Regions from separate parts of the Acidovorax sp. FG60 genome, predicted to be linked through region 3. Evidence: predicted binding sites of a transcription regulator. Region 3 holds the regulator's gene; each other region holds the start of a gene.
The links. The regulator LexA, encoded in region 3, represses DNA repair genes until DNA is damaged. The targets are predictions, from matches to a motif close to ACTGTATNNNNATACAGT.
Positions count from the first base shown of each region.

Region 1: the regulator LexA is predicted to act here: its motif matches at 1,320-1,337, upstream of recA (recombinase RecA).
Region 2: the regulator LexA is predicted to act here: its motif matches at 8,664-8,681, upstream of ACODS0_RS00050 (DNA topoisomerase IV subunit B).

Region 1 is NZ_JBMDJC010000004.1:161,745-172,038, forward strand. It holds gene ACODS0_RS07930 (helix-turn-helix domain-containing protein) at 1-193, shown strand, start outside; gene ACODS0_RS07935 (Clp protease N-terminal domain-containing protein) at 209-736, shown strand; gene ACODS0_RS07940 (MarR family winged helix-turn-helix transcriptional regulator) at 743-1,255, opposite strand; gene recA (recombinase RecA) at 1,397-2,473, shown strand; gene recX (recombination regulator RecX) at 2,556-3,035, shown strand; gene ACODS0_RS07955 (chemotaxis protein CheW) at 3,079-5,772, opposite strand; gene argC (N-acetyl-gamma-glutamyl-phosphate reductase) at 5,937-6,869, opposite strand; gene sucC (ADP-forming succinate--CoA ligase subunit beta) at 7,085-8,245, shown strand; gene sucD (succinate--CoA ligase subunit alpha) at 8,261-9,157, shown strand; gene ACODS0_RS07975 (CHASE2 domain-containing serine/threonine-protein kinase) at 9,515-10,294, shown strand, end outside.
Region 2 is NZ_JBMDJC010000001.1:4,978-15,271, forward strand. It holds gene ACODS0_RS00025 (RidA family protein) at 1-36, shown strand, start outside; gene ACODS0_RS00030 (methyl-accepting chemotaxis protein) at 168-1,979, opposite strand; gene ACODS0_RS00035 (DNA glycosylase AlkZ-like family protein) at 2,311-3,417, opposite strand; gene parC (DNA topoisomerase IV subunit A) at 3,422-5,779, opposite strand; gene ACODS0_RS00045 (lytic transglycosylase domain-containing protein) at 5,776-6,609, opposite strand; gene ACODS0_RS00050 (DNA topoisomerase IV subunit B) at 6,649-8,631, opposite strand; gene ACODS0_RS00055 (MFS transporter) at 8,762-9,979, shown strand; gene ACODS0_RS00060 (hypothetical protein) at 10,004-10,171, shown strand; gene ACODS0_RS00065 (class I SAM-dependent methyltransferase) at 10,251-10,294, shown strand, end outside.
Region 3 is NZ_JBMDJC010000002.1:176,784-187,077, forward strand. It holds gene lpxK (tetraacyldisaccharide 4'-kinase) at 1-482, shown strand, start outside; gene ACODS0_RS03610 (Trm112 family protein) at 553-735, shown strand; gene kdsB (3-deoxy-manno-octulosonate cytidylyltransferase) at 732-1,568, shown strand; gene adk (adenylate kinase) at 1,796-2,452, shown strand; gene ACODS0_RS03625 (DUF6152 family protein) at 2,575-3,045, opposite strand; gene ACODS0_RS03630 (hypothetical protein) at 3,070-3,492, opposite strand; gene ACODS0_RS03635 (asparaginase) at 3,510-4,460, opposite strand; gene lexA (transcriptional repressor LexA) at 4,550-5,224, shown strand; gene ACODS0_RS03645 (hypothetical protein) at 5,398-5,886, shown strand; gene ACODS0_RS03650 (D-2-hydroxyacid dehydrogenase family protein) at 6,068-7,075, shown strand; gene ACODS0_RS03655 (branched-chain amino acid ABC transporter substrate-binding protein) at 7,302-8,429, opposite strand; gene ACODS0_RS03660 (hypothetical protein) at 8,561-8,761, opposite strand; gene ACODS0_RS03665 (DNA polymerase III subunit chi) at 9,178-9,612, opposite strand; gene ACODS0_RS03670 (leucyl aminopeptidase) at 9,620-10,294, opposite strand, start outside.

The sequences.
Region 1 (10,294 bases), on a different contig from region 3:
CGAGGCCGCGCTGGCTGCCGTAGTCGCCTTGCGGCTGATGGCCGACCGGCTGGAAGCTGCCGCCGTGGCTGCGGCGCTGGAGCAAGGGTGGTCGTGGGCACAGATTGCCCAGGCCCTGGGCGTGAGCAAGCAGGCAGCGCACAAGCGCCTGTCACCCCACATGCCCCAGGCCCCACAGCGCCCCCGTTCTTGAGAAGGAGTTATCACCATGTTTCGCCAATTGCAGCACCGCTTCCAGAGCATGCGCACCCTGAGCCGCCTGTGCACCGGCGCCGAGGCACATGCCCGCGCAAGCGGCCAAGCCGCACCGGGGACAGAGCATTTTTTGCTGGCCGCCATCGACCTTCCCGATGGGTCGGCCCGGCGTGCGCTGGAGAGCATGGGCGTCGCACCCGCCGCCGTGCGGGATGCGATCGAGCAGCAGTACCGCGATGCGCTACGCAGCGTGGGGCTGGATGCAACCCTGCCGCAGGCGCCAGCCCTCGCGCCACCGGCCCCGGGCCTCTACCGGGCACAGCCATCGGGCCAGGAGGTCATGCAGACGCTGGCGCGCTCCCGCAAGAGCCAGGGCGGCCCCCTTCTGGGCGCCCACGTGGTGGCAGCGGTGGCCACCATGCCGCACGGCGTGGCGGCACGCACGCTGCGTGCCATGGGCATTGACGCTGACCAGCTGGTGGCAGCGGCGCAGGCCCAGGTGTCAACGGCAACAACAACCGCAACGGGTACAGCCGACTAGCCGGGTTCAGCGCATCAACATACCCGCCCCATCGCCGCCCGCATAGGCTTCCAGCCCAATCGCCACCACAGTGGCCACGTCATGGCCCACTTCGGCCCGGAACTCGGCCTCCGCCTGCGCCACAGCATCGCGAAACGCCTGCAGCCAGGCCAGCCCCGTGGACGTAAAACACACGCGGCGGGCGCGCGCGTCCAGCGGGTCGGCCTCGCGCGTGACCAGGCCCCAGGCCTCGCACTGGTCCACCAGGTTGGCCATGGCCTGCTTGGTCATGCCCGCGCGCTGGGCCAGGTCGGTCAACCGGTCGCCCTGCAAGGCCAGGTGCCGGGTGATGTGCACATGTGCTGCCGTCACCTGGTCGCGAGCCGCCAGGTTGGACAGCGCCAGCGGCACCTCCACGTTGTGCGCCATGAGCTGCAGCACGCGCGCGTCAAAACGCCGCATGGCGTGGCCGAACAGGCGACCCAGGTGGGTCTGGCGCCAGCCGTCTTCGGCAGGGGATGGAAGGAGCAAATCAGGCATCACCGAATTGTCAGGCAAACTGACTAAATTATCCTTGAAGACCTTGCAACAGCTCGCATAAACTACTGTTCAAGCATCCAGCCTGTGATTAACCGCAGAGCGATGCAAGCATCCAACCTGTTGTTTTTCAAGGAGTTTCTCATGGACGTCGCAGTCAAAGGCACCAACCCCGCATTGCCCGTGAACACCGAAAAGGCCAAGGCCCTGGCCGCTGCGCTCGCCCAGATCGAGAAGCAGTTTGGCAAGGGCACGATCATGCGCCTGGGTGAAGGTGAGGTGATCGAGGACATCCAGGTTGTCTCCACCGGCTCGCTGGGCCTCGATATCGCGCTGGGCGTGGGCGGCCTGCCCCGTGGCCGTGTGGTCGAGATCTATGGCCCGGAATCGTCGGGCAAGACCACGCTCACGCTGCAGGTTATTGCCGAGATGCAGAAGCTGGGCGGTACCTGCGCGTTTGTGGATGCCGAACACGCGCTGGATGTGCAGTACGCCCAGAAACTGGGGGTGCAACTGTCCGACTTGCTGATCAGCCAGCCCGACACCGGCGAGCAGGCGCTGGAAATTGTGGACAGCCTGGTGCGCTCCGGCGCCGTGGACCTGATCGTGGTGGACTCGGTCGCCGCGCTCACGCCCAAGGCCGAAATCGAAGGCGAGATGGGCGACGCGCTGCCCGGCCTGCAGGCCCGCCTGATGAGCCAGGCGCTGCGCAAGCTGACCGCCACGATCAAGAAGACCAATTGCATGGTCATCTTCATCAACCAGATCCGCATGAAGATCGGCGTGATGTTCGGCTCGCCCGAAACCACCACCGGCGGTAACGCGCTCAAGTTCTATGCCTCCGTGCGCCTGGATATCCGCCGCACCGGCACCATCAAGAAGGGCGACGAAGCCATCGGCAACGAAACCAAGGTCAAGGTGGTCAAGAACAAGGTGAGCCCACCCTTCAAGACAGCAGAGTTCGACATCCTGTTCGGCGAAGGCATCAGCCGCGAGGGCGAAATCATCGACATGGGCGTGACCGCCAAGATCGTGGAAAAGAGCGGTGCCTGGTACGCCTACAACGGCGAAAAAATCGGCCAGGGCCGCGACAACGCGCGTGAGTTCCTGCGCGAGAACCCCGACCTCGCCCGCGAGATCGAGAACAAGGTGCGCGAAGGCCTGGGCATTGCGCTGCTGCCTGGCGCACTGCAGGCCCCTGCCGCCACTGCGGACGAGTGAACTCCGAAGTTTCAAGCAAAATTGGCTGCTAGCGCTTGATTGGCAAGCGCTAACAGCTATCAAATTTGAAGCAAATAGATTCATGGGGTTCACCACGCTCTCGCTCAAGGGCCGGGCCCTGCGCCTGCTAAGCCAGCGGGAGCATTCCCGCAGCGAGCTGGCCGCCAAGCTGGCGCCCCATGCAGAGAGCCCCGAGGAGCTGGCCGCCCTGCTGGACCTGCTGGTGGAGCAGGACTGGCTGAGCGACCAGCGAGCGGCCCAATCCCTGGTGCACCGCCGTGGCCCCCGCCTGGGTGCAGCCCGCCTCGTTCGGGAACTGCGCAACCGGGGAGTGGCCGATGAGCTGGTGCGCGAGGCCACGGCCCCGCTGCTGACCACCGAGGTGCAGCGTGCCCGGGAGGTATGGCAGCGCAAGTTTGGCCAGGTGCCGCTGGACATGAAAGAACGCTCGCGCCAGGTCCGCTTCCTGATGGCACGCGGCTTCACGATGCATGCCATCCAGAAAGCCATTGGTGGCGATACGGACGGCGACACGAATGACGAGAACCCTTGCGCCACCTGACCCAACCTGGCAGCGTCCGCAAGCTAGGCCAGGCCAGGCCCGGTCAGCGCTGTGTTGTCAACTCTGCAGAGGTACTGCTGGCTGAGGGTGCCGCAAGCACCTCGGGTGGCAAGGGTACCCACCGGGCATCCAGGCCATTGGGGTCCACCACATACACGATGGCCTGGCCCGAGCCTCGGTCGCTCAGGATGCCCGTGATCCATGGGGCATGCGCAGACACGCTGCCGGGCACTGGGTGCACGCTGTCCTGCGACACCACGCCCACCAGACGCTCCACCAACAGCACCACAGGGCGGCCCTGGCTCTTGACCACGACCGCCACGGCCCGCCGAGGGTCGGCCAATGCAGACAGGCCCGCAATGCGGCAGGCGTCATAGGCGGGCGCCATGCGGGTGCCGCCTTCGTGGGCAATCTCCAGCATGCCGACCAACTGCGCCGGGCCCGGCACCTGCACCAGGCGCGCGGCCGACATGGCCTGCTGCACGTGCATGCTGTCAATGGCCAGCAGCAGGGCGCCACAGGCCACCACACCATAGCGGCGCACATTGCCGCCCGCCCCCTGCACAGATGACTGCGGCAAGGCCAGGGCACCGCCGCTGACCACGGCGGGCTGTACGGGCATCAGCAAGACGGAGTACACGGGTTCCCGGTATCCATCGTCGCGCTTGAATTCCCGGTATCCGGTGCTGACCGCCACACCCGCCAGATAGTCCTGCCCTTGCCAGTGCACGCGCTGCGCGGTGGCGGGCAGGACCGACGCAGTCGCCGCAGAGGAAGTTCTTGCGCCCTGCCCGGGCTGCCGCCCTGCGGCGGCGGGTGGCACTGCGGCCCGTGCGATATCTGCCACAAAAGGCAACACAGGTTGCGCACCGCCCTGAGCGGCATCCGGGCCATCCTCGTCTGCGCTGGCTAGCACGCGCCCCTGCGCATCGGTGAAGAAGCCGCGCATGCCCTGGCCCTGCGGCAGTGCGTCGCGCAGCATGGCCTTCAGCTCGGTGGCGCAGTTGAAGGCCAGCGCGATGCCGCCCACCACCGGGCCGCCCGGCGCAGCGCGCAGCGCGGCGCAGTACACATAGGCGGGCAGCCCATCGGCCAGCGCCTGCGGCTGCATGGGCGACACGACGTAGGCCTGCGAACCTTGCAAGGCCAGAGTGCGCCGGACCAGGTCGGCATCCAGTTGCAGGTCGGCGGGCAGCGTGCTGGCATCGCAGGACACGGCCACCACGCGCCCCTGGCGGTCAAACAGCGCCACGCGCCGGTACACCGTGTAGAGGCTGTTGAGGTGCGCGAGGATCTGTGCCGCGCGCTGTGCTGCAGCGGCTGATTGCCCGGGCACGCCCCGAGCCTGGATGTCACCCAGCGCATGGGCCAGTTCTTCGGACAGCGCCCACCAGCGGCAGTCGTTGGCACGTTCGTAGAGATTGCGATCCATGATGCGGACCGCCAGGCCGGCATGGGCCTTCATCTCGGCGCGGCGCCCTGCCAGTAGCAGTCCGCGCAGTTCCTGGATGGCACCGTCGAAGACGGCAATGGTGTCCTTGCCCGTACGCCCGATCTGGTCAAACACGGCATGGATCGACGAGCCTGCGCTCACCGCCGATTCGGCCACCTTGCCATTCCAGATCACGCGGGTAAGCCCTTCTTCGATGGCGCGGGCGCGTTCCACAATGGCGCGCAGCATGGGATCATCCACCTCCATGCGCGCCGCCTCAGCCGTCGCCGGCGCGCCACCGCCCCCTGCAGACTCCTGCATACCTTGCTCGCCCTTGAACGCCGCATCCAGCCGCACCAGCGCCACCGCCCGCCAGGGCAGGCCTTGGTAGCCCTGGTAGCCCCGGGTGGTGCGCGCCTGCGCCAGGTAGTCGTGGCCCCGGTGGGTGCAAGGGCGGGCGTCAAGCGACTGCAGAGAGCCAGTGGCCAGGACCTCGCCCACCGAGAATTCAGCGGGCTTGCTGGACGCAATGACACGATCACTGCCATCCACGAGCAGCAGCGCCACGCGGTCCTCGGGGTCGCGCAGGTCGGCAAAGATCGACTCCAGCTCGGAATGGAGTCCAAAGCGCAGCACCACGGCCCCGCAGGCGCGCCCCTGCGCCGATACAACGCGGTGCACATACAGCAGCAGATCGCCTTCGCCGGGATACCAGTCCGAGGCACCGTAGTGCTCGCCATAACCGGGCCTGTCCATCGCACCCCGCCACCACGAGGGCTCCTGCACAACCAAGGCCTCGGTCACCTGCCGGTCTTGCAGGCCCAGCAACGGATGGGCACAGGCATCCAGCAGCAGGATGTCGTCATAGACGGTGTATTTGGCGCGGTACTCTTGCAACCGCTTGCGCAGCAGCGTGGCGGCATCGGGGTCGCCTTGGACTGCCGCAGCCTCCACAAAAGCCACCAGCGGTCCATCGGTGGCGATGAAGCCGACATCGGCCGTGCGCTCGAAAAGGTTGCGCACCAGAATATCGATGGCCACCTGGGCGCGGGACGCCAGGTCGCCCATGCGGTTGCTCAGGTGGGTGGTGGCAATGTGCTCCACCATCTCCTGGGCCAGCGTGGCGAACGCGGTACGCGTCTGGTCCAGTGTATGCAGGAAACCCGCCGCCTCGCCCGGGCACACGATGCGTGCAGTGGTGTCGATGACCTCCCAGCGAAGATCCAGGCGCTGCAACGCAGCCTCGAGCTTCTGCAGCGACCGCATCTGCGGCGCCACGATGTCATAAGACAGTGGAAAACCCATCAGCCCCCCCCAAACATACGGCGTGCGCCAGTGGGCCTGGCGTGGTCAGCGGTCTGGAATCAGCTTAAACGATTCCGCCAGGAAGGCCCATAGAAAAAACGCGCCAGGTCTGGCGCGTCGAAAACCTGCCGGGCAGACAGGAGGGTGGGGAAACCCGTAGCGGTTCAGAGACCGAGCATCAGCTGCAGGTTCTGCACTGCGGCGCCGCTGGCACCTTTGCCCAGGTTGTCCAGGCGCGCGATGACCACGGCCTGCCGGTATTGCTCGTTGGCAAACACGCGCAGCTCCAGCTTGTTGGTGTCGGTCAGCGTGTCGGCGGCGAGCTTCAAATCATCGGTGGGCGGCAGTACGCTGACCCACTGCTCGGGCGTGTTGGTGCGGCTGTAGTGACCGGCCAGCGCGTCGTGCAGGTCGCTGGCCTTGGGGGCTCCGGGCAGCAGGTCCAGGTGCAGCGGCAACTGCACCAGCATGCCCTGGCGGAAGTTGCCCACGGCGGGGATGAACACCGGGCGGCGTGTGAGGCCGGTGTAACGCAGGATCTCGGGGATGTGCTTGTGCGTCAGGCCCAGGGCGTAGGCCTCATACGGCGCTGCAGTGCCTGCCTCGTACGCTTCGATCATGGTGCGGCCGCCGCCGGAGTAGCCCGACACCGAAGGCAGGCTCAAAGGGTAGTCCGCAGGGATCAGGCCGGCGTCCACCAGCGGGCGCAGCATGGCAATCGCGCCCGTGGCGTAGCAGCCGGGGTTAGAGACACGGGCGGCATCGCGCACCGCCTGCGCCTGCGATGCAGCGAGTTCTGGAAACCCGTACACCCAGCCATCGGCCGTGCGGTGGGCCGTGCTGGCGTCGATCACCTTGACCTTGCGGCCCGAGCCGCGCTCGATCTCGTCCACCATGGCCACGGTGTCGCGCGCTGCATCGTCGTGAAGACACAGCACCACCAGGTCGACCCCCGCGATCAGGTCGCGTTTGGCGGCTGGGTCTTTGCGCAACTCGGGCGCAATGCTGACCAGCTCGATCTGCGGCATGGCCTGCAGGCGCTCGCGGATCTGCAGGCCCGTGGTACCGGCTTCGCCATCGATAAAGACTTTGGACATGGAGGTGCTCCTGCAAAAAGGCGGCAGCGGCTGCCGGAATAGAAAAGAGAAAAAGGGGGGATGGGAAGGCTACCAGCCCAGCCCGGGGTGTAAGTTAGGCACAAGGATGGTGCGTTGCAACATGATACAGTCGCGGGTTGCCATGTCCCAAGCCCGCGGCCAGACATCTGTTCATGGTAAACGGGTAACTACCACCCTTCCCTGAGAGAGACCTCATGAAGATTCACGAATACCAAGGCAAGGAAATCTTGCGCAATTTTGGTGTGCCCGTTCCGCGTGGCATTCCCGCATTCACGGTGCAAGAAGCCGTTGAAGCAGCCCAGAAGCTCGGCGGCCCCGTGTGGGTGGTCAAGGCCCAGATCCACGCCGGTGGCCGTGGCAAGGGCGGCGGCGTGAAGGTTGCCAAGACCATTGACGATGTGAAGGCACGCGCCAGCGACATCCTGGGCATGCAGCTGGTCACGCACCAGACCGGCGCTGAGGGCCAGAAAGTTCGCCGCCTGTACATCGAAGACGGCGCCGACATCAAGAACGAACTGTATGTGTCGCTGGTCACCGACCGCGCCACCCAGAAGGTCGCCCTGATCGCTTCGAGCGAAGGCGGCATGGACATCGAGGAAGTTGCCCACTCCACCCCCGAGAAGATCATCACCGAGATGATCGATCCGCTGACCGGCATCACCGAAGCGCAGAGCCGCAAGGTGGCAGCAGCCATCGGCCTGACCGGCGCTTCCATCGACCAGGCCGTGGACATCTTCGCCAAGATCTACAAGTGCTACATGGACACCGATGCGTCGCTGGTGGAAATCAACCCGCTGAACTGCGACTCCAAGGGCAACCTGATGGCCCTGGACGCGAAGTTCAACTTTGACGCCAACGCGCTGTTCCGTCACCCAGAAATCGTGGCCTTCCGCGATCTGGACGAAGAAGATCCAGCCGAAGTCGAAGCCTCCAAGTTCGACCTGGCCTACATCAGCCTCGATGGCAACATCGGCTGCCTGGTGAACGGCGCTGGCCTGGCCATGGCTACCATGGACACCATCAAGCTGTTCGGGGGCGAGCCCGCCAACTTCCTGGACGTGGGCGGCGGCGCCACCCCCGAGAAGGTGACTGAAGCCTTCAAGATCATGCTGAAGAACCCCAAGGTCGAAGGCATTCTGGTCAACATCTTCGGCGGCATCATGAAGTGCGACACCATCGCCACCGGCGTGATCACCGCTTGCAAGGCCGTGAACCTGAACGTGCCGCTGGTCGTGCGCATGAAGGGCACGAACGAAGAGCTGGGCAAGAAGATGCTGGCCGAGTCCGGCCTGCCCATCATCGCTGCAGACACCATGGCCGAAGCTGCGACCAAGATCGTTGCTGCCGTCAAGTAAGCCCGGAGAACACACATGTCGATCTACATCAACAAAGACACCAAGGTCATCACCCAGGGCATCACGGGCAAGACTGGCCAGTTCCACACCGAAAAGTGCCAGGAATACGCGAACGGCAAGAACTGCTTCGTGGCGGGCGTGAACCCCAAGAAGGCGGGCGAGTCGATCTTCAACATCCCGATCTACGCCTCCGTCAAGGAAGCCGCTCAGCAGACCGGTGCCACCGTGTCGGTGATCTATGTGCCTCCAGCAGGCGCTGCGGATGCCATCTGGGAAGCCGTCGAAGCCGACCTGGACATGGCCATCTGCATTACCGAAGGCATTCCGGTCAAGGACATGCTGATGGTGCGCAACAAGATGAAGGCCAAGGAAGCCGCTGGCGGCAAGAAGACGCTGCTGCTGGGCCCCAACTGCCCTGGCCTGATCACGCCTGACGAAATCAAGATCGGCATCATGCCCGGTCACATCCACCGCAAGGGCCGTATCGGCGTGGTGTCCCGCTCGGGCACGCTGACGTACGAAGCCGTGGCCATGCTGACCGAAGTCGGTCTGGGTCAATCGAGCGCCGTGGGCATTGGTGGCGACCCCATCAACGGCCTCAAGCACATCGACGTGATGAAGGCTTTCAACGACGATCCAGACACCGATGCCGTGATCATGATTGGCGAAATCGGCGGTCCTGACGAAGCCGAAGCCGCCCAGTGGTGCAAGGCCAACATGAAGAAGCCTATCGTGGGCTTCATCGCTGGCGTCACGGCCCCTCCCGGCAAGCGCATGGGCCACGCTGGCGCGCTGATCTCTGGCGGTGCCGACACGGCCGACGCCAAGCTGGCGATCATGGAAGAGTCGGGCTTCATCATCACCCGCAATCCTTCGGAACTGGGCAAGCTGCTCAAGGCCCAGCTGAAGTAAATCTCGCTGCGCCCGTCCGCGTCACTGCGGACACCTCGGGCTTGAGGGCTCGCAGAGGAAGGCGTACCCAAAAAAAGCGCCCGGAACCAAGGTTCCGGGCGCTTTTTGCATGGGTGGGCCAAAGTGTGTCCGGGTGGCCCGTCGCATTCGGGTGACAAAAATGACACACCCGATTCATGCGTCCTGCCTGCCCCGACAAGAACCGCCATCGAATCCTCGATGAACCACCCGTCGCATGCGGTTGGGGGCCACACCAAGCCCCCTGCAGCCCCGGCTTAAATATTGCTTTGAACAGCTCTCAATACAGAGAGTGGAATATCAGCAGTGGGACGAACAACCTCGGGGCGGTGGCTTGGCATGTGGCGTACCGATGGTTTGCGGGGCGCATTGGCTGCGGCGGTGCTGGTTGCACTGTGCACAGCCACGGGTGTGTTCCAGTGGCTGGAGTACCGCGTGTATGACGCTGCGACCAGCATCCACACGCCAGCCCCGTTGCCTGAAATTGCCATCATTGGCATCGACGATGCCAGCCTTGAAAGCTTGGGCAACGGCCCCTGGTCACGGGATGTCTACGCCAAGTTGATCGACCAGCTTTCGGCGGCTGGCGCCAAGACTATTGTCCTGACCCCGTCTTTTGCCGAACCCCAGTCCGACCGTGGCCTTGCCTACCTTCGCAAAATGCGGGACACGATGGCGCGGGCGGGGGACACATCCCCGCTGGCGACGGAGTTGAGCCGCACCGTAGACGAGGCGGAGAAGGCTCTGGATTCTGACGCGCGCCTGGCCGCCAGCATCCAACGGGCCGGCAACGTATTCCTGGCTTCGCGCTACACCCTGGCGGGCGGTGCCCGCACGCCGCTGCCCGCCTATGCGCACCGCAGCGTTTTGCCGAACCCTGCGAGCTTTGCGATCCCCGCCACATCGGCGCAAAACCCGGTCGCTGGGATCGGTTCGGTGGCGGCAGGCGTTGGTCATCTTTCGGTCGCCCTGGACGAAGATGGTCACCTTCGCGGCATTCCCCTTCTGCTGCGGTACGACGACGTCGGCGTGCCCTCCTTGGCCTTGCTCGCGGCGAGGCACAGTCTGCATCTGGGCCAAAACGAACTGCGGGTTCAGACGGAGCCTCAGGGCATTCGC
Region 2 (10,294 bases), on a different contig from region 3:
TGCGTGGAAATCGAGCTGATCGCAGAGCTGGCCTGACAGACCCCACCCCCCTCACCAAAAAAAACCCATGGCATGACTGCCATGGATTTTTTTGTTTTCTGCGCTGGGCGGTGACGGATACGCCCCTCCCAGCCGCCATGACACCATGGCTGCCAGTTGTCAGAGCGTCAGAAAGACTCCCAGTCCTCTTCCGATCCCTGGGCCACCGCGGGCTTGCGGCTGGCGGGTGCAGGTGCGACAGATACCTTGGCAACAGCGGCCGCTGCAGCCGGAGCCTTGGCCACCGCAGCGGGCGTGCCGTGGAGTGCCCTCGCACCAGAACCCGGTGCAGGCCGTGCGGGTGCCGAGGGGACAGCGGTAGCGGCGGGTGCCTGTGGCCGCTGGGCAGCCGTGGCGCGCGCCGCACCAATGGCCGCCTGCGCGGGCCCATAGCTGGCGGCATTCACCTTGAACATGGACACCTCGCGCGCCAGGTGGTCTGCCTGCTCACGCAGGCTCTGGGCGGCGGCGGCGCTTTCTTCCACCAGCGCCGCATTCTGCTGCGTCATCTGGTCGAGGTTGCTGATCGCCTTGTTGACCTGCGACACCCCCGCACTCTGTTCGGACGATGCTGCGGTGATCTCGCCAATCATGTCGGTCACGCGCTGCACCGACTGCACGATGTCGGTCATGGTGGTGCCCGCGTCCGACACCAGGCGCGAGCCCGTCTCCACCTTCTCGACCGATGCACTGATGAGCAACTTGATCTCCTTGGCGGCCTCGGCGCTGCGCTGGGCAAGGCTGCGCACCTCGCTGGCCACCACCGCAAAACCCCGGCCCTGCTCACCCGCGCGGGCAGCTTCCACAGCGGCGTTCAGCGCGAGGATGTTGGTCTGAAACGCTATGCCATCAATCACGCCAATGATGTCCGCGATCTTCTTGCTGCTGTGGTTGATGTCCTCCATCGTGGCCACCACCTGGTTCACCACCTCGCCGCCCCGGCGCGCCACGCCCGTGGCGCCCGCCGCCAGGCTGCTGGCCTGCTGCGCACTGCCTGCGCTTTGCTGGATGGTGCTGGTGAACTGCTCCATGGCGGCCGCCGTCTCCTGCAGGTTGCTGGAGGTCTGCTCGGTGCGGGCCGACAGGTCGTGGTTGCCCGTGGCGATCTCGGCGCTGGCGATGGCGATGCTGTCGGTGCTCTGGCGCACCTGGTGCACCATGCGACCCAAGGCGCTGCTCATGGCATACAGCGAACGCAGCAGGTCGCCAAACTCGTCGCCCCGGGTCACGGATTCCTGCATGCTCAGGTCGCCCCCCGCAATGCGTTCGGCCAGCCCGTTGGCCTGCTCCAAGGGCCGCTGGATGCTGCCGATCAGGTAGTAGGCACCCACAATGATGGCCAGCAGCAGCAGGCCCACGGCCACGGCAGCAATCTTGACCGTCAGCATGCGCTCTGCCGCCATCTGCTTCTGAACGGCCTCGGCGCCTTGCTGCTGCTGCTGAACGAACTCACGCAGCGTGGTGGTGTAGGCCGCCACCGAAGGGTTGTACTTCTGGGTGATCAACGTCACAGCCTGTTCTTGCTGCCCATCGCTCTTGAGTTTGCGGGCCTCGCCGCGCAGGTCGATCATGGTCTTGCGCGCAGCGGCGATCTTGGCCATCTGCTGCTTGTCGGCCTCTGACAGGGCCATGGATTCCAGCGACTTTTGCACTTCGCTGATCTGCGCCGATGTGGCCGTGATCACATCCTTGAACTCGGCTTCGACGGCCGGGTCGCTGCTGACGATCAGGGCCTGGGTTCTGGCGGCATTGGTCTCGGTAAGACCCGACCAGCGCAATGCCGCCTGCACGCGCGACTCCATGTCTTTGCTCACCGCATCAGCATGGGCCTGTACCTTGGCAGACCGGTAGGCCGCAAAGCCCACCACCGCCACCAGCATGACCACAATCAAAATCACCGCCAGCCAGAGCTTGTGAGCCATCCGAAGATGCTTGGGCATGGTTGCCTCCTGAAGCGTTGTGTTTGTGTACAGATGTTGCACGCTTTTTCACGATTGCACAAACTCAGTCACTGCACATCAGGGTCTGCCCTGCCTGCATGGGCCCCACCACACCTCCCGGGGCGGGCATCATCGCGCCGCCAGAGTTCGGCCACGGGGTTTCAGCAAGTCGTGTCGCTCGGGCGAATGCCCCATTCGCATGCCATCTGTACGCCCATCGTCGACAAAAGCGCGGTGCCAGCGGCCCCTGTCGTCCGCTGCAACACCCTGAAAAAAACTGGCGACAGGTGCTAACTCGCAGGCCCGGGGTGCCGGGTGCATGAGCGGGCTGTCAGGCTGCGGAGCCGAGGAAGGCCTCAAAACGCGCCAGTTCCTCGCCCAGCGCGCGCCGGAACCCCGCGTCGCGTGGTGGGCGCCCGGCCACAAAACCCAGAGCATGCTGCAGCCGACCGCGCTCCACGCGCAGGTTGGCCCAGCCCACCATCTGTTCGCCCCACAGCACCGGCAACGCATAGTGGCCCATGGTGCGCTTGGGCGCCGGTACATACGCCTCGAACCGGTACGCCCAGCCCCACAGCATCTCGAAGCGGCGTCGGTCCCACACCACGGGATCGAACGGTGCCAATAGCCGCACGCCGTTATCCGGCTGGTGGCGGTGCGATGCCGGACTTTCAGCGACAGGCCAAAACCAGGTGGTTCCATCGACCACCGCATGGCCGTAGCGTGACGGTGCGGCCTTGGCCACCGCGCGCGCCTCGGCAGCCAGCTGCGGTGCGCCATAGCGCAGCAGCGTGACCAGGTAGCCCAGGCTGGGGGCAGGCAACGGGGCATACAGCGCCACGATGCGATCCACCAGGGCTTCGGCGCGGGCCAAACGTGCGGCGGGGCTGACGTCCTGCTCGGGGTGCGCAACGGGTGCATACACCCGAGTGCCCGACTCGCGGCGGCACACCCGCAACCAGCCGTGGTGGTGCATCGCATCCAGCAGGCGTGTGCTGGCATTGAGCTCGCCGCCCCAGTAGCCCGCCACGCGGCCATGGTGCGCAAACGCTTCGCTCACTTCGCGCGGGTGCACCATGCCCCGCTCCTGCACAAACGCCAGCACCTCACGCGCACGTTCGGTAGTGGCGGCGTCCCACGGCCTGCGCGGCGTGCGCGGGTGCAGCAGCGTCAGCATCTCGCGGGACACAAAGCCGTAGTTAACGAAGGCGTCTTCTTCAATACCTAAGCGCTCGTAGCGGCGTTCCAGGTCACCCGCGCGGTAGTCGCGCACCCGCAGACGCAAAATCAGGTCCTGCGCCCGCGCGGGTGCTCGCATCGGGTCAGCCTGCACAAACCCCAGCTTGCGGATTGCGCCGGGCAGCGTCAGCGGTTTGAACAGGCTGCGCGCAATCGCGTAGCGGCGCAGCTCATCCAGCGTGGGTGAGCGCGACGCCACAGTCTTACTCCACGCGCGTCACTGCGTTGGGCTTGAAGCCCAGGTCCGCCGCCTTGCCCTTGCGGCCTCGCGCGGCGCGGGCGTTGTTCAGGCTGCGGATCTCGAGCGTCTCGTCGCGCTGCTTGCCGCCCCGGCCAATGCCATCCAGGCGAATGCTGCGTGTGTAGGCTGCGGCTCCCGCCAGCTGGTCCTTGTCTTCCAGGTCAATCAGCATCAGCCCGCGACCGCCGTTGACCATGGTTTTCAGCTCGGTGATCTCGAACGTGAGGATGCGCCCGCCCGTGGAGGCACAGGCCACATGCGTGGCAGGCAGCACGGGCTTGCTGCCCGTGGTGCCCGCAGCATGCGAAGGCACACACACCGTCTCGCCCTCGCCCAACGTGAGGAAGGCCTTGCCGCCCTTCTGGCGCGAGACCATGTTCTCCACCGCCGCCAGAAAGCCGTAGCCACCGGAGTTGGACAGCAGCAGCGTGGCGTTGGCGGGCCCTGCAAAGTAGTGCAGCAGTTGGGTGCCGGCTTCCAACTCAATCAGCGTGGTCACCGGCTGGCCGTCACCGCGTGCGCCGGGCAGCAATGACACCGCCACCGAGTACACGCGGCCATTGCTGCCAAAGGCCAGCAAGGTATCGACCGTGCGGCATTCAAACGTGCCATACAGGCCATCGCCCGCCTTGAAGGCAAAACTGGCAGCCTCGTGGCCATGGCCGGTGCGAGCGCGCACCCAGCCTTTTTGCGAGACGATCACCGTGACAGGCTCGTCCACCACCTTCACTTCGGCCACAGCCTTTTTCTCGGCCTGTATCAGCGTGCGGCGCGCATCGGCAAAGGTCTTGGCGTCGGCCTCGATCTCCTTGACCATGGTTCGGCGCAGCGAGCCGGGGTTGTTCAGAATGTCTTCTAGCTTGCCCTGGCTTTCGCGCAGTTCTTTCAGTTCCTGCTCGATCTTGATGGCTTCGAGCCGCGCAAGCTGGCGCAGGCGAATTTCCAGGATGTCTTCGGCCTGTCGATCGCTGAGGTTGAAGCGCGCAATCAGCGCGGCCTTGGGCTCCTCGGCCGCACGGATGATGGCGATCACCTCGTCGATGTTGAGCAGCACGGTCTGCCGCCCTTCGAGGATGTGGATGCGCTCGAGCACCTTGTTCAGGCGGTGCTGGCTGCGGCGCGTGATCGTGGTCTGGCGGAAGGCGATCCACTCTTCCAGCATCACACGCAGCGACTTTTGCACCGGCTTGCCGTCGAGCCCCACCATGGTGAGGTTGATGGGGGCCGAGGTCTCCAGGCTGGTGTGCGCCAGCAGCGCGGTGATCAGCTCCTGCTGCGGGGTCTTGCCCGTCTTGGGCTCGAACACCAGGCGCACGGGGGCGTCTTTGCTGGATTCGTCGCGCACGACATCCAGCACGGCCAGGATGCTGGCCTTCAGTTGCGTCTGGTCCTGGCTCAGCGCCTTCTTGCCGGCCTTGACTTTGGGGTTGGTGATTTCCTCGATCTCTTCGAGCACGCGCTGCGTGCTCACGCCCGGTGGCAGCTCGTTCACCACCAGTTGCCACTGGCCACGCGCCAGTTCCTCGATCTTCCAGCGCGCGCGCACCTTGAGGCTGCCCCGGCCGGTGCGGTAGGCATCGGCAATGTCACCGGGGCTGCTGATGATCTGGCCACCGCCGGGGTAGTCGGGCCCGGGCACGATGGCCAGCAGCTCGTCCTGGCTCAGCGAAGGTGTCTTGATGAGCGCAATGCAGGCGTCGGCAATCTCGCGCAGGTTGTGGCTGGGGATTTCGGTGGCCAGGCCCACGGCGATGCCGCTGGCGCCGTTGAGCAACGCAAACGGCAGGCGGGCGGGCAACTGGCGCGGCTCCTCAGTGCTGCCGTCGTAGTTGGGCATGAAATCCACGGTGCCTTCGTCGATCTCGTCGAGCAGCAGGCTGGTGATGCGCGACAGGCGCGCCTCGGTGTAGCGCATGGCAGCGGCGCCATCGCCATCGCGGCTGCCGAAGTTGCCCTGGCCGTCGATCAGCGGGTAGCGCTGGGCAAAGTCCTGCGCCATGCGCACCAGCGCGTCGTAGGCCGACTGGTCACCATGCGGGTGGAAGCGGCCCAGCACATCGCCCACCACGCGGGCGCTCTTGACCGGCTTGGCGGCAGTATTGCGCGTGGGGCCGCTGTAGCCCAGGCCCATGCGGTCCATCGAATACAGGATGCGCCTCTGCACGGGCTTGAGGCCGTCGCACACATCGGGTAATGCACGGCCCTTGACGACCGACAGTGCGTATTCAAGGTAGGCGCGCTGGGCATAGCCCGCCAGGCCCAGGGAGTCGCCCCCGTCATCGCCTGCGGTGGTGAAATCCAAAGTCGGTTGGTCGCTCATTCGTTAACTACAGGTTCTTGATTCAGGTTCTGGTCGCGTGTCTGCGCGACGCGGGTGGGCGGCAGGTTGCCCCTGTTGGTGGCACCGCCCGAGAGCTCCATGCGTACGCGGCCAGGCGCTGCACGCTGTGCCAGCACGGGTGCCGGGGGCTTGAGCTGGGCATACAGGCCCAGCACGGTGCGCACATAGCTCTGCGTTTCCTTGTACGCGGGGATTTGGTTGCCCGCGCGCTGTACCGCACCTTCACCGGCGTTGTAGGCCGCCACGGCCAGGTCCATGCGACCGGGGAACAGGTCCAGCAGGTGGCGCAGGTAACGGGTGCCAGTGGGCACATTCACCGCCGGGTCGGCCAGCTTCTGTTCCACCGTGCGCTTGGCGTCGCTGCTCACACCAAAGCGGTTGGCGGTGGCGGGCATCACCTGCATCAGGCCCACGGCGCCCTTGGGCGACACGGCGGTGGCGTCAAAGCCGGACTCGGTCGCGATCACGGCCTGCAGCAGCTCGTAGTCCACACCGTGTTTGGCGGACGCAGCGCGCAGGTGGTGTTTGACGCGTTTGTAGTCGGGGGCGATGTCAAAAAAGGCCAGCAGGCGCGCGCCCGCTGCGGGCAGCGCGTAGGGCATGGGCGACGCATTGGCAGGCGCGTCGCGGGTGGAGTCAAAGTCGTTGCCGCGAAAAAACAGCTGGTAGCGCGCATCGACCTGCTCGGCCGCAAAGTGCGTCACGCCACGCTCGTCCACATGCGCCCACAGGTCCGCATGGGCCATTTGCTGCACAAAACATAGCAGCAAACCCAATACAGACAAGCGCAGGGCACTGTTTTTATTCATATTTTGATCACAAACACCGGGCGGAGCGCGTCGATGCGGTCAGATATCGATCTCGACCGCATCGCCATGCAACTCCATCAGCTCACGGCGCGCGGCGGCTTCGCCCTTGCCCATGAGCTTGGTGATGAGACCCTCGGTGGCGGCAAAGTCCATGTCGCCCAGCTGCACGGGCAGCAGGCGGCGGGTGTCGGGGTTGAGCGTGGTTTCCCACAGCTGCTCGGCGTTCATCTCGCCCAGGCCCTTGAAGCGGCTGATCTGGCACTTCTCTTTGGGCACACCGTCCTTGGCGCACTTGTCGAGGATGGCAGTCAGTTCGCCATCGTCCAGCGCATACATCTTGGCGGCGGGCTTCTTGCCGCGCGCGGGTACATCCACGCGGAACAGCGGCGGGCGCGCCACGTAGATGTGGCCCGCCTCGATGAGCTTGGGAAAATGGCGGAAGAACAGGGTGAGCAGCAGCACCTGGATGTGCGAGCCATCCACGTCGGCGTCACTCAAGATGCAAACCTTGCCGTAGCGCAGGCCGCTCAAATCCGGCGTGTCGTTGGGGCCGTGCGGGTCTACGCCGATGGCCACCGAGATGTCGTGGATTTCGTTGTTGGCAAACAGCCGGTCGCGCTCCACCTCCCAGGTGTTGAGCACCTTGCCGCGCAGCGGCAGGATGGCCTGGCTTTCCTTGTCGCGGCCCATCTTGGCGCTGCCGCCAGCCGAGTCGCCCTCGACCAGGAAGACTTCGTTGTGGGCGATGTCCTTGCTTTCGCAGTCGGTGAGCTTGCCGGGCAACACGGCCACGCCGGAGCCCTTGCGTTTTTCAACCTTCTGCCCGGCCTTCTGGCGCGTCTGCGCGGCCTTGATGGCCAGCTCGGCGAGCTTCTTGCCGTATTCCACATGCTGGTTCAGCCACAGCTCCAGCGCGGGGCGCACAAAGCCGCTGACCAGGCGCACCGCGTCGCGCGAGTTCAGGCGCTCCTTGATCTGGCCCTGGAACTGCGGGTCGAGCACCTTGGCTGAGAGGACATAGCTGGCGCGCGCAAACACGTCCTCAGGCAGAAGCTTCACGCCCTTGGGCAACAGGCTGTGCAGTTCGATAAAGCTCTTGACCGCATTGAACAGGCCGTCGCGCAGGCCGCTCTCGTGCGTGCCGCCTGCGCTCGTGGGAATCAGGTTGACGTAGCTCTCGCGCACGGGCTGGCCGTCTTCGGTGAAGGCAACACACCAGGATGCGCCCTCGCCTTCGGCAAAACTTTCGTTGTTGCGGTCGGCAAAACCTTCGCCTTCAAACAGCGGGATCACCGGGTCGCCGTTGAGCGTCTGCATGAGGTAGTCGCGCAGGCCGCCCTTGTACTGCCAGGTTTGCGTGTCGCGGGTTTTCTCGTTGACAAGCTGCACCGTCACGCCGGGCATCAGCACCGCCTTGCTGCGCAGCAGGTGGGTGAGCTCGCCCATGGGCAGCACGCTCGATTCGAAATACTTGGCGTCGGGCCACACTCGGACCGAGGTGCCCTGCTTGCGCTCGCCCGCCTCCAGCGGTCGGGCCACCAGGGGTTCGATCACGTCACCGGCCGAGAACACCAGGCGTGCCGCCTTGCCTTCGCGGTAGCTCGTTGCCTCCAGCCGTGTGGCCAAAGCGTTGGTCACACTCACGCCCACGCCGTGCAGGCCGCCCGAGAAGCTGTAGGCGCCGCCCTTGCCCTTGTCGAACTTGCCACCCGCGTGCAGCCGGGTGAACACCAGTTCGATCACCGGGGCGTTTTCCTCGGGGTGCATGCCAAACGGAATGCCCCGGCCGTCGTCCTCCACGCTGACCGAGCCGTCGGCATGCAGCGTGACGCGGATCTTCTTGCCGTGCCCGGCCAGCGCCTCGTCGGCCGCGTTGTCCAGCACCTCCTGAACGATGTGCAGGGGGTTGTCGGTGCGGGTGTACATGCCCGGGCGTTGCTTGACGGGCTCCAGGCCCTTAAGCACGCGGATCGAGCCTTCGGAATATTCGCTGGCGGATGCAGAAGACGGTTTGGCAGACATGGGGCGGATTGTAGTGCGGCAACGCAGCAATAGCTGGATATAAAACCAGCCCCACCTTCGCCCCTGCTACCAACTGTATTGGTCCCCGGTGTATCAGCACGTTTCACGCAATCTGGCTACATTCCTGCGCATGCATACGAATCCTCCCAAACTGTCCATGTTCCAGGTGCTGGCCTGCGGCGCGGCCATCGTGACCCTGTCGATGGGCATCCGCCACGGCTTCGGGCTCTGGCTCTTGCCCATCACCCAGGAGATGGGCTGGACGCGCCAGTCGTTCGCACTGGCAATTGCCATCCAGAACCTGTCCTGGGGCCTGATCGGCATTTTTGCGGGCATGGTGGCCGACCGGTTTGGCGCGTTCCGCGTGCTGATGGGCGGTGCCGTGCTGTACGGCCTGGGCCTGGCGGGCATGGCACTGTCGCCCACGCCCACGCTGTTTGCGCTGACGGCGGGCGTGCTGATTGGCGCGGCCCAGGCAGGCACCACCTACGCCGTGATCTACGGTGTGCTGGGGCGCCAGATTGCACCCGAACGCCGGTCCTGGGCCATGGGTGTGGCCGCGGCGGCTGGCTCGTTCGGCCAGTTCCTCATGGTGCCGGTGGAAGGCTGGCTGATTGCCGGATTGGGTTGGCAGCAGGCGCTGCTGGCGCTGTCCTTGATGGTGCTGCTCATCGTGCCGCTGGCCTTTGGGCTGCGCGAGCCCAACTTCGCGGGAGCGGCCCCGGTCAAGCGCGAGCAGACGATCCTGCAAGCGCTGGGCGAGGCGTTCCGCTACCCCAGTTTCAACCTGTTGATGGCGGGCTACTTCGTCTGTGGATTCCAGGTGGTGTTCATCGGCGTGCACATGCCCAGCTACCTCAAGGACCACGGCCTGTCGCCCCAGGTGGCCAGCTATGCGCTGGCGCTGATTGGCCTGTTCAATGTGCTGGGCACCTATGTGGCTGGCACGCTGGGCCAGCGCATGCCCAAGCGGTTCATCCTGGCTTTTATCTACTTTGCGCGGGCTGCGGCCATCAGCGTGTTCTTGCTGGTGCCGCTGTCGCCGCTGTCGGTGTATGTGTTCTCGGCGGTGATGGGCACGCTGTGGCTGTCTACCATTCCGCCCACCAACGCCACCATCGCGCAAATCTTTGGCGTGCAGCATCTGTCGATGCTGGGCGGCTTCGTGTTCTTCAGCCACCAGATCGGCAGCTTCCTGGGCGTGTGGCTGGGGGGCTATCTGTATGACGCGACGGGCAGCTACGATATCGTCTGGTACATCGCCATCGGCCTGGGTGTTTTTGCCGGGCTGGTAAACCTGCCGGTCCGGGAAAGCCCCATCCAGCGCGGCGCAGCCCAACCTGCCTGACCATCCCCTGCAAAGAACTTCTTCATGCCCACCGTCAGCGCATCCACCACCCCGCCCGGCAGCAGCGTGCCACGGGTATGGCGCTGGCTTGGCTGGATCACGGCGGTGGTGCTGTGCCTGACGGTGTTTGGCATGTACACGGTGCCGGACTTCATGGTGATGCTGGCCGACCAGATGTGGGCGTGCTTCTGAGCCCGCGCCTTCCTCTTTCAAGTTTTTTGGCCGCTAGCGCTTGATGGACAAGCGCTGATAGCTATATTTTCAATAGCATATGCACGGTAACGAAGCTCCCTCCGACTGGGTCCGCCGCTGGTC
Region 3 (10,294 bases):
GCAACGGTTTCCTGCTGCCAGCGGGGCCCCTGCGTGAGCCCTGGCCACGCGCGGTGGATTTTGTGCTGCATGCAGGGACTCTGCCGCCTGGAAGCGACCCCGCCCATGCCTATGGCCTGCAACGCCGACTGGCCCCCTATGCCCTGCGTGCGGTCGGCACCCGGGTGTCACTGTCGGACCTGCAAGGCCAGCCGCTGCATGCCGTGGCGGCCGTGGCACGCCCCGACGTGTTCTTTGCCATGCTGCAGGGTCAGGCGCTGCAGCTGGCACACACGGAAGCCTTACCAGATCACTATGATTTTGATAGCTGGAACCGCTCATCTGACAAGCGCCACCCGCTAATTTGCACCGAAAAAGACGCTGTCAAGCTCTGGCAACACCACCCGGACGCGTTGGCCGTGCCCCTGCAATTGCACATTGACCCGGCCTTTTTCGCAGCGCTGGATGCGCGCCTGCTGGCCTTGGGCGTCCAAAGGCATTAATGATTCACCGCCCGGGCCGCCGCTATCATCCTTGCCTGCCCGAACGAACCTCCTGGAAAGCGCTGTCACCATGGATCCCAAACTGCTTGAACTGCTGGTCTGCCCCGTCACCAAAGGCCCGCTGACCTACGACCGCGATGCCCAGGAACTGGTCTCCCGCAGCGCTCGCCTGGCCTATCCGGTGCGGGACGGCATCCCGGTGCTGCTCGAAAACGAAGCCCGCACACTCACCGACGAGGAACTGGAGCAATGAGCGCAGCAACGGATCCCGGCACGCCAGGCGTTGCGACCGCGAGCGGTCGCTTCACGGTGCTGATCCCAGCGCGCATGGCATCCAGCCGCTTGCCCGACAAACCCCTGGCCGATATCGCGGGCCTGCCCATGGTGGTACGGGTGGCCCAGCGCGCCGCCCAAAGTGCAGCAGCCCGCGTGGTGGTGGCAGCCGATGACCCTCGCATCCTGCAGGCCTGCGCCGCCCATGGCGTACAAGCGATACTGACCCGCGCCGACCACCCCAGCGGCAGCGACCGCCTGGCCGAAGCCTGTACCCAGCTGGGCCTGGACGGGGACGACGTGGTCGTCAACGTGCAAGGCGATGAACCTTTGATAGACCCCGGCCTCATCAACGCTGTGGCAGCCCTCCTGCCCACCCAGCCGGAGGCCAGCATGGGCACCGCAGCCCACGCCATTGCGTCACTGGCCGACTACACCAACCCCAACGTGGTGAAAGTGGTGCTGGACGCGCGTGGCCTGGCCCACTACTTCAGCCGCGCGCCCATCCCTTTTGCGCGGGACCATATGGGATTGGCCTGGTGGCAAGGTGCCGCCGAGGCGGCGGCACCCGGTGTAGCAGCCCTGGCGGGGTTCGCGCCACTGCGGCATGTGGGCATCTACAGCTATCGTGCGGGCTTTCTGCGCCAATTTCCTGCCCTGACACCCGCCCCCACCGAGGCGGTGGAGGCGCTGGAGCAACTGCGCGCGCTGTGGCACGGCCACCGCATTGCGGTTCACCTGGCCAAAGCGGCCCCTGGCCCAGGCGTGGATACGCCCGAAGACCTGGAACGGGTTCGCCGCCTTTTTCGATGAGGAGCGGGCCGGTGGCGCGCGCCGTGCTGGTCCGCCGAATGCCCCTGCTATCCACCCTGCGACACCCCTGCCCAACCCGGTGCAGCATGTAAGTCAGCGCAAGGGAGTCGCATGCTATCCTCGACCGCAACGAGAGCACCGCATCCCGGGCGCACAGAACGGCTTCAGGCGCCCTTCGAACGTCCCCGCCAGCGGCGCCAACCGATTTCTAACCTTCGAGGACTTCCATGAGACTGATTTTGTTGGGCGCGCCTGGCGCCGGAAAGGGCACGCAAGCCACGTTCATCTGCCAGAAGTACGGCATCCCCCAGATCTCCACCGGCGACATGCTGCGCGCAGCCGTCAAGGCCGGCACCCCTCTGGGCCTGCAGGCCAAGGCGGTGATGGATTCGGGCGCCCTGGTCAGTGACGACATCATCATCGGTCTCGTCAAGGAGCGCATCACGCAAGCAGACTGCGCCAACGGTTTCCTGTTCGACGGCTTCCCCCGCACCATTCCCCAGGCCGATGCTATGAAGGCAGCGGGCGTCAAGCTCGACTACGTGCTCGAAATCGATGTGCCTTTTGACGCCATCATCGAACGCATGAGCGGCCGCCGCTCGCACCCCGCCAGCGGCCGCACCTACCATGTCAAGTTCAACCCGCCCAAGGTGGAAGGCAAGGACGACGTGACGGGCGAAGAGCTGATCCAGCGCGAAGACGACAAGGAAGAAACCGTCAAGAAGCGCCTGCAGGTCTACAGCGACCAGACGCGCCCGCTGGTGGACTACTACAGCAACTGGGCCCAGGCCGAACCCGAGCTGGCCCCCAAGTACCGCGCCATCAGCGGCACGGGCAGCGTGGACGAGATCACGGCACGCGCACTGCAGGCACTGGCCAGTTAAGGCACGGGGCTATCGCCCCTTGCAACCAGCGACGCCATGGCAGCAGGGCGTCGCTTTTTTTATGCGGTGCAGGGAACAGTTTCAGGTCTTTCGCATGGCTATCCCCGGGCCATACCGATGGCTCAGGCTGGGCTGGAGCGTAAGCCGTAGGCTTTGCCATCCACAAACAGGTATTCCGCCCGCAGCACCGCGTCGCCCTTCTCTTCGCGCAGGGTAAAGCCCACCACCGATACCGCAGTGCCGGGTTTGATCTCCTGCACCTGCCAGGCCTGCATGCGGGTCAGGGGCGCCAGCTCCACCTCCCAGCGGCGGTCTTTGCGGGTAGGCAAAACCGTCTTGGCCAGCAAGGCCTTGCCATCCACGGGGGACACCTGCGCAGGCACCACACGCTGGGCCAGATCCGCAGGCAGCTTCAGCTCCGCAGGTGTCTCCAGCTCCAGCTCGGCGTGTGGATTTTGCCAGCGCACTTTGCGCACGGTGCCTTCCAGGTAGATGGGACGGTCGGGGTCAAAACTGCTCCACCCATGGTGGGCACGCGCTCCCCAGGGAATGGCCGTGGCGGCCAGGAGCACGTGGCGGCGTTGCAGGCTCATCGGTTCTCTCCTTGTCATGTCCGATCAGAGGTAAGCAATCCAGCGGCCACACACCACCACAGCCAGCCAGATCACGGTGGAACCCAGCATCTGTACCCGGGCCAGAGCATCCAGGCGAGCCAGGGAACCCCGCCCATGGAACCACGCGGCGTTGCAACCTGCAAGCATTAACAGCAGCATCTTCAAGGTGAATGCGCGGCTGGCGAGCAGTTCGGCAGGCTGTGTGGCAAACATCAAGAGGCCCGACGCCGCCGCCAGGCCAAAACCACACAATGCCAGCGACAGGCTGAGCCGCGCCAAATCCTTGACGGGCAGCGCCGCCCCACGGCCAAACACCCGCAACTCCAGCAAGACCAAATTGCCCAACAGCAAGGCAATGCCCACGATGTGCACCACCTCCAGCGCGGGGTAAGCCCACGCATGGGACTTAAGAGTTGCAAAAAACATCGGGGCGGCCTTGTTGCTCAGTGCAGCAGTTCGAGCATCAGCGAGATCCTGGCCTTCAAGGGGGATAGCCCTTTGGAGTCCGGTAATGCGTCCCCCGGCTTGGGCAGCACCTGCCCCTCGGAGCAGCGCGTGGACCGCACCACGCGCACACCCGCCTCCTGGGCACGCAGCAATGCGGCCTCCAGAGCATGGTGGATGGTGCCATTGCCCGTGCAGGCCACCACCAGCCCCTGGACCCCATCTCGCACCAGTGCGTCCACCATCGTTCCCGATGCGCCAGCGTGGCTGATGACCACTTCCACGCGAGGCCAGGCTGCGGCATTCACTACATTTTCAATAGCATTCAATGCTGGAACATCAGGCGCCAGGGGCCAATCCTGCACAAGGCGGACAGCCCCCTCCTCCACCCAACCCAAAGGCCCGGCCTCGCCCGAGTTGAACGCATTCACCCGGTAGGGGTGCACCTTCTGAACCTGCCGTGCCCCATGAATTTCGCCAGCGGCGACCGCCAGCACACCCCGTGCGCCGGGCGTGACCGCCACAGCAACAGCATCCAGAAGATTCTGAGGCCCATCGGGCGTGAGCGCCGTGGCCGGGCGCATGGCACAGGTCAGCACCACGGGTTTCGCGCGGGTGTCCAGCACTTCGTGCAGAAACCACGCCGTCTCTTCCAGCGTGTCGGTTCCGTGGGTAATGACTACACCACGCACCTCGGGATCTTCCAGGTGGTGCGCACAGCGCAGCGCCAGCGCCTGCCACACCTGGCCATCCATGTCCTTGCTGTCGATCTGGGCCACCTGCTCCGCCACCAGCACGCCCCGCGCGGCCTGCTGCAATCCGGGAACAGCTGCAAGCAGCTGCCCGACCCCTACCTGCGCAGCGGTGTAGCCGATGTTGTCGCCAGCCTGCGCGGACGTGCCTGCAATGGTCCCTCCGGTGCCCAAAACCACAATTTTTTGCCCACTCACTTGCGTACTCCGAAAAACTGGTGAAAAATACAGTTACTGGATTAAAAAACAGTTGTCCATCACTGTAGCCGCCTCCACCGGAAACCACCATGCTCGACAACCCGAAACTCACTGCCCGCCAGCAACAGATTCTGGATCTCATCCAGACGGCCATTGCACGCACCGGGGCGCCCCCCACCCGTGCAGAGATCGCTGCCGAACTGGGGTTCAAGTCGGCCAACGCGGCAGAAGAACATCTCCAGGCGCTGGCGCGCAAAGGCGTGATCGAGCTGGTCAGTGGCACATCCCGCGGCATCCGGTTGCGCGGTGACACCGTGCGCTCCATCAATGCAGCGCGCGGCAATCAGTTCAGCCTGCCGATTCCCGGACTCTCACAACTGGTGCTACCCCTGGTGGGACGTGTGGCGGCAGGGTCGCCCATTCTCGCGCAGGAACACGTTGACCAAACCTACAGTGTGGAAAACAGCCTGTTCCATCACAAGCCCGATTACCTGCTCAAAGTGCGTGGTATGTCGATGCGCGATGCCGGAATCATGGATGGCGATCTGCTGGCTGTGCAGTCCACCCGCGAAGCCCGCAACGGCCAGATCATCGTGGCCCGCCTGGGAGACGATGTAACGGTCAAGCGCCTGCGCCGTACTGCGACCGCCATCGAACTGCTGCCCGAGAACCCGGATTACCCGGTCATCGTGGTGCAGCCCGGCGAACCCTTTGAGATTGAAGGGCTGGCCGTCGGCCTCATCCGCAACACCATGTTGATGTAGCCACAGCGCTCCATCGCATTCACTCATGAATTAGTTCGTTAGCTGCCGCGCTGCAGGTGGCGGGCGTTTGGCGCACTGGTAAAACCGGTACGCCAGCCCTGCGGTGCCGGTTTATTTTGCAATCCTGCCTATGTCCAACCCCCGACCTTCGGAGTTTTCACATGGGAATTGCCTTGACCACCTTTTCTGCGCTCTCCAGTACTCTGCGTACCCTGACCCACTGGCTCCACACCTTCAAGGAGCCGTCTGCAGCAGACCTGCCAGCGCCCCGCCCCCATCCCGATGACGCGGACCTGGGCCGCAGGAGCGGATCAGCAGGCACTGACAAACCCCGCCATCCATCCAACATCCCCAGCCAACGTCCACCGCGAGGCAAATGGCCCTTTACGGTCAGCCCCCAGACACCACCCACCGGAGCCACCACGCGGTTTGTGGCCACCAATACCGATGCCCGGGCGTTCATACCGCCGCCTGCCGCTACCCGCGTTGCCTGTGGATCATCCAGATTGGCAGACGGCTCAGGCTGCAGGGCTGCCAAGGTCCTGCGCAGGCTCCCCACATCGAGCGGCTCAGGCCGACTGGTGATCGCCGGCCGCATGGCCGATGTGTGCGCCGAGTTGGACCGCCTGGCTGCATCCGAGGCGGCGCTGCAAGCCTGTTGAGCTCAAGGCATGCACCACCCAGCGATCCATTGACTGCTTTGTATATGGAGGATGCCGCCTGATCGCTGTGGACGGCGCTTGTCGAGGTCTCCAACACTCCGTCACCAAAAGCCCCATCCTTTCCTGTGCCAGGAGGCGGTTCGGTATGAAACGACCGGCGTGGCCAAGGCACAATGTCGGAATGAACATTGTGATTCTCGACGACTACCAGGACGCAGTCCGCAAGCTCCACTGCGCATCCCGGCTCGACGCGTACACCGCCAAGGTCTACACCAACACCGTCAAGGGGCTGGGCCAGCTGTCCGTCCGCCTCAAAGACGCTGACATCATCGTGCTCGTGCGAGAGCGCACCCAGATCACCCGTCAACTGGTGGAGAAACTTCCCCGTCTCAAGCTCATCGCGCAAACCGGCAAGATCGGCAGTCACATTGATGTAGCTGCCTGTACGGAACGTGGGATTGCAGTGGCAGAAGGCATAGGCTCACCCGTGGCCCCCGCAGAGCTGACGTGGGCACTTGTCATGGCCGCAATGCGCCGACTGCCGCAGTACATCTCCAACCTCAAGCATGGCGCCTGGCAACAATCAGGGCTGAAGACGGCGTCCATGCCTCCCAATTTTGGCCTTGGCAGCGTGCTGCGGGGCAAAACGCTGGGTATCTGGGGTTATGGCCGCATTGGCCAATTGGTGGCGGGCTACGGACGTGCTTTTGGAATGAACGTCCGCATTTGGGGGCGTGAGGCATCACGCGCCCAGGCCTTGACGGATGGATACCAGGCTGCCACCACGCGCGAGGAGTTTTTCTCGCAATGCGATGTGATCTCGCTCCACCTTCGGCTCAACGACGAAACGCGCGGCATCGTCTCACTCGAAGATCTGTCTTGCATGAAGCCCACCTCCCTGCTGGTCAACACTTCGCGTGCCGAGCTGATTGAGACCGATGCCCTGATTGCCGCCCTGAACCGGGGCCGCCCCGGCATGGCCGCTGTCGATGTATTCGAGAGCGAACCCATCCTTCAGGGCCATGCCCTGCTGCGGCTGGAGAACTGCATTTGCACGCCCCACATTGGCTATGTCGAGCAAGACAGCTATGAGCTTTATTTTGGTGCAGCGTTCGACAATGTGGTGAATTTCATCAAAGGCACTCCCACCAACATTGTGAATCCAGGCGCACTGCAGGTGCGGCGTTAATTTGGCGCAAAAATCGGGCACATCCATCCTCGCGCGTAGCGCCGGTTTTGGTCATCGCCCGAGTCTTCAACAAACTCCAGCTCCTGGGCATTGAGCAGCCAAGCAGAACAACCTGCTCACCCCACCTAGCTGCATTTGAACAACAAAAAAAGGGCTTCCCAAAGGAAGCCCTTTTGTTTGGCGCTCTCCAAAGCCAAAAAGACCTTGAAGAGCCAGACCACTGCGATTACAGAGGGGTCTTCTTGCCGTCCTTGTAGACGTACAGAGTGATGGCGGGGTTCTTCATTTCGCCATTGGGTTCAAAAGCAATGGTGGAGGTCACACCCTTGAAGTTGGACTTGGCCAGTTCGTTCACATACACCTTGGGGTCCACGGAGTTGGCGCGCTTCATAGCGTCCACCAGCAGGAACGTGGCGTCGTAGGTGTAGGGGCTGTAGACCTGGAACTGGTTGGGGTACTTGGCATCGTACTTGGCCTTCCAGGCCGTGCCGCCGGGCATCTTGGCCAGCGAAGAGCCGCCTTCAGCACAGATCACGTTGCCCAGGGTCTTGGCACCCGCTGCGAGCTTGGCGATTTCAGACGTGCAGACGCCGTCACCACCGAAGTACTTGACGTTGCCCATGCCCAGTTGTTCCATCTGGCGCAGCATGGGGCCGGCTTGAGGGTCCATACCGCCGTAGAACACGGCATCAGGGTTCTTGGACTTGATGGCCGTCAGGATGGCCATGAAGTCGGTTGCCTTGTCGGTCGTGAACTGCTCGTCCACCACTTTCATGCCCTTGGCAGTGGCAGTCTTCTTGAACACGTCTGCCACACCTTGGCCGTAAGCGGTACGGTCGTCAATGATGGCAACGGTCTTCAGCTTGAGCGTATCCACAGCGTAGAACGCCAGGCCAGCGCCCAGGGCGTTGTCATTGGCGATGATACGGAATGTGGTCTTGTAGCCAGGCTTGGTCAGGTTGGGGTTGGTCGCAGCGCCCGTCACCATCGGGATGCCGCAGTCGTTGTAGACCTTGGAAGCAGGAATGGTGGTACCGGAGTTGAGGTGGCCGACAACGCCTGCAACTTTGGAGTCGCACAGCTTTTGTGCAGCGGCCGTGCCCTGCTTTGGATCGGCAGCGTCATCTTCAGCTTGAAGTTCGAACTTGATCTTCTTGCCGCCGATGGTGATGCCTTGAGCGTTCAGCTCTTCAATGGCCATGCGGGCGCCATTTTCGTTGTCCTTGCCGTAGTGGGCTTGGGCGCCGGAAACCGGAGCCACATGGCCGATCTTGACCACCTGCTCTTGTGCAGAGGCCACACCAGCAACAGCCGCGATAGCAGCAACCACGGTCAGTTTCAACTTCAATTGCATATCAAATCTCCAGTAAAGATAAACGCTGAGAATCTTCTTGTGTCTCAACGCAGGCGAACATATCGCAATTTACGGGCCAGATCATTAGGGAACACGATTAAACGCGAGAGAAACCACAGGGGAATACCCTGTCATCCCTTTGGCACCGAGGACGCGCCACTGGCCAGCTCGTCCGCCACCGCCTCGTACACGGCATGCCGGACCACGGATTCAATCTCTTCACGCAGTCGCGGCAGCACCGATCGTGTCTGCTCCTGCACCACGGTGGCGATGGCTTCACGCAAACGTTGATCCAGCACAACGTCCACACGCTGCATGACCCTGTGCACCATGTACTCCTCCATGCCTTCCAGCAGTGGCCGGGTGAGCTGCGGTCTGGGCGTCTTTGAAGACCCGAGGGTCGACGCGAGAGATGCAGGCGAAGACGAAGACGCGGGAGCCACTGCCGCCGCAACGGGAGCTCGGTGAACCAATGGAGCGGGCGCACTCTGCATAGGCGCTGGTGCAGCCGGGCGTGGCGCCATCACTGCAGGCGGGCGGGCACTGGGCAGAGGGGGGCTCAGCGGTCGTGTCGCAGGCTGCGCTGCTGTCGGGCTGGGTCTTGCAGCGGGCAACGCGGACGGAGACATGACCGTGGTGCGCAATGGTGCAGAGGACGCCGGCGGCAGAGGCGCGGAGTCCGGCACCTGCACCACTTCGGTGAGGGTGGGAACGAAGCGCGGGGGCGTTTTGGGAGGAGGCAGCGCCATCAGCCAGCTTTCAGCACCAAGTCGTGGCGAGTGATGGCATAGCCGCGCGATGCATAGTGGCGCCAGCGCGCCCGGGCCTCGCCACGATCCAAGTCATCCTGCGCACTCACCACTTCCACCAACCGATCAAACCGGCCAAATCCCTCCGGCACCTCCGGGTGCAGGTTCAGTAGCACTTCATGGTGCGGGGCAGACCGGGCATCGGCAGTCAGCAACACGGGAGACGCATGGACCAGGTCTTCATCAGCATCGCCGAGGCAATGGGCCACAAAGTCCTGCGGAGCAAGGGCCCAGAGCATGCGGTCCAGCGTCGCCAAGGTGTCGGGCGGCGCCGCAATCACCAGGCGGGCCCCGCTGCGCTGCACCTTGCGCGCAAAGCGGCATGCGTAGGCCAGCTTGTCCGGCGCATTGAAATGAAACGCAACCTCGGTCATGGCACGCTCAGGCCGTCTTGGTGCGCACGGAGCGTTTTGCCGCCGCAGGCTTTGAAACCGGCTTGGCGGCAATGGCCTGGCCCATCAGATAGTGCACCAGAAGTCCCACCGGCCGCCCTGTGGCACCTTTGGCGGCGCCACCCTTCCAGGCCGTGCCAGCAATATCCAGGTGCGCCCATGGCACGTCGCCCACGTACTTTTGCAGGAACTTCGCGGCGGTGATGGAGCCCCCCGCACGGCCGGCTACATTGCCCATGTCGGCGAAATTGCTCTTGAGACCATCGGCATAGTCGTCGTCCAGCGGCATGCGCCAGCAAGGGTCCTGGGCAGACTCGCCGGCCTGCTGCAATGCGGATGCCAGGGGATCGTTGTTGGCGAACAGACCACTGCGCACACCACCGAGCGCAATCACGCAGGCGCCGGTCAGGGTGGCAATGTCCACCACGGCGGCAGGCTTGAAGCGGGCGGCGTAGGTGAGCGCATCGCACAGCACCAGACGGCCTTCGGCGTCGGTGTTCAGGATTTCGATGGTCTGACCGCTCATGCTCGTGACCACGTCACCCGGCTTGACGGCACGGCCATCGGGCATGTTCTCGCAGGCGGGTATCAGCCCCACCACATTGATCGAGGGCTGCAACTCTCCCAGAGCGCGAAAGGTGCCCAGCACGCTGGCAGCCCCGCA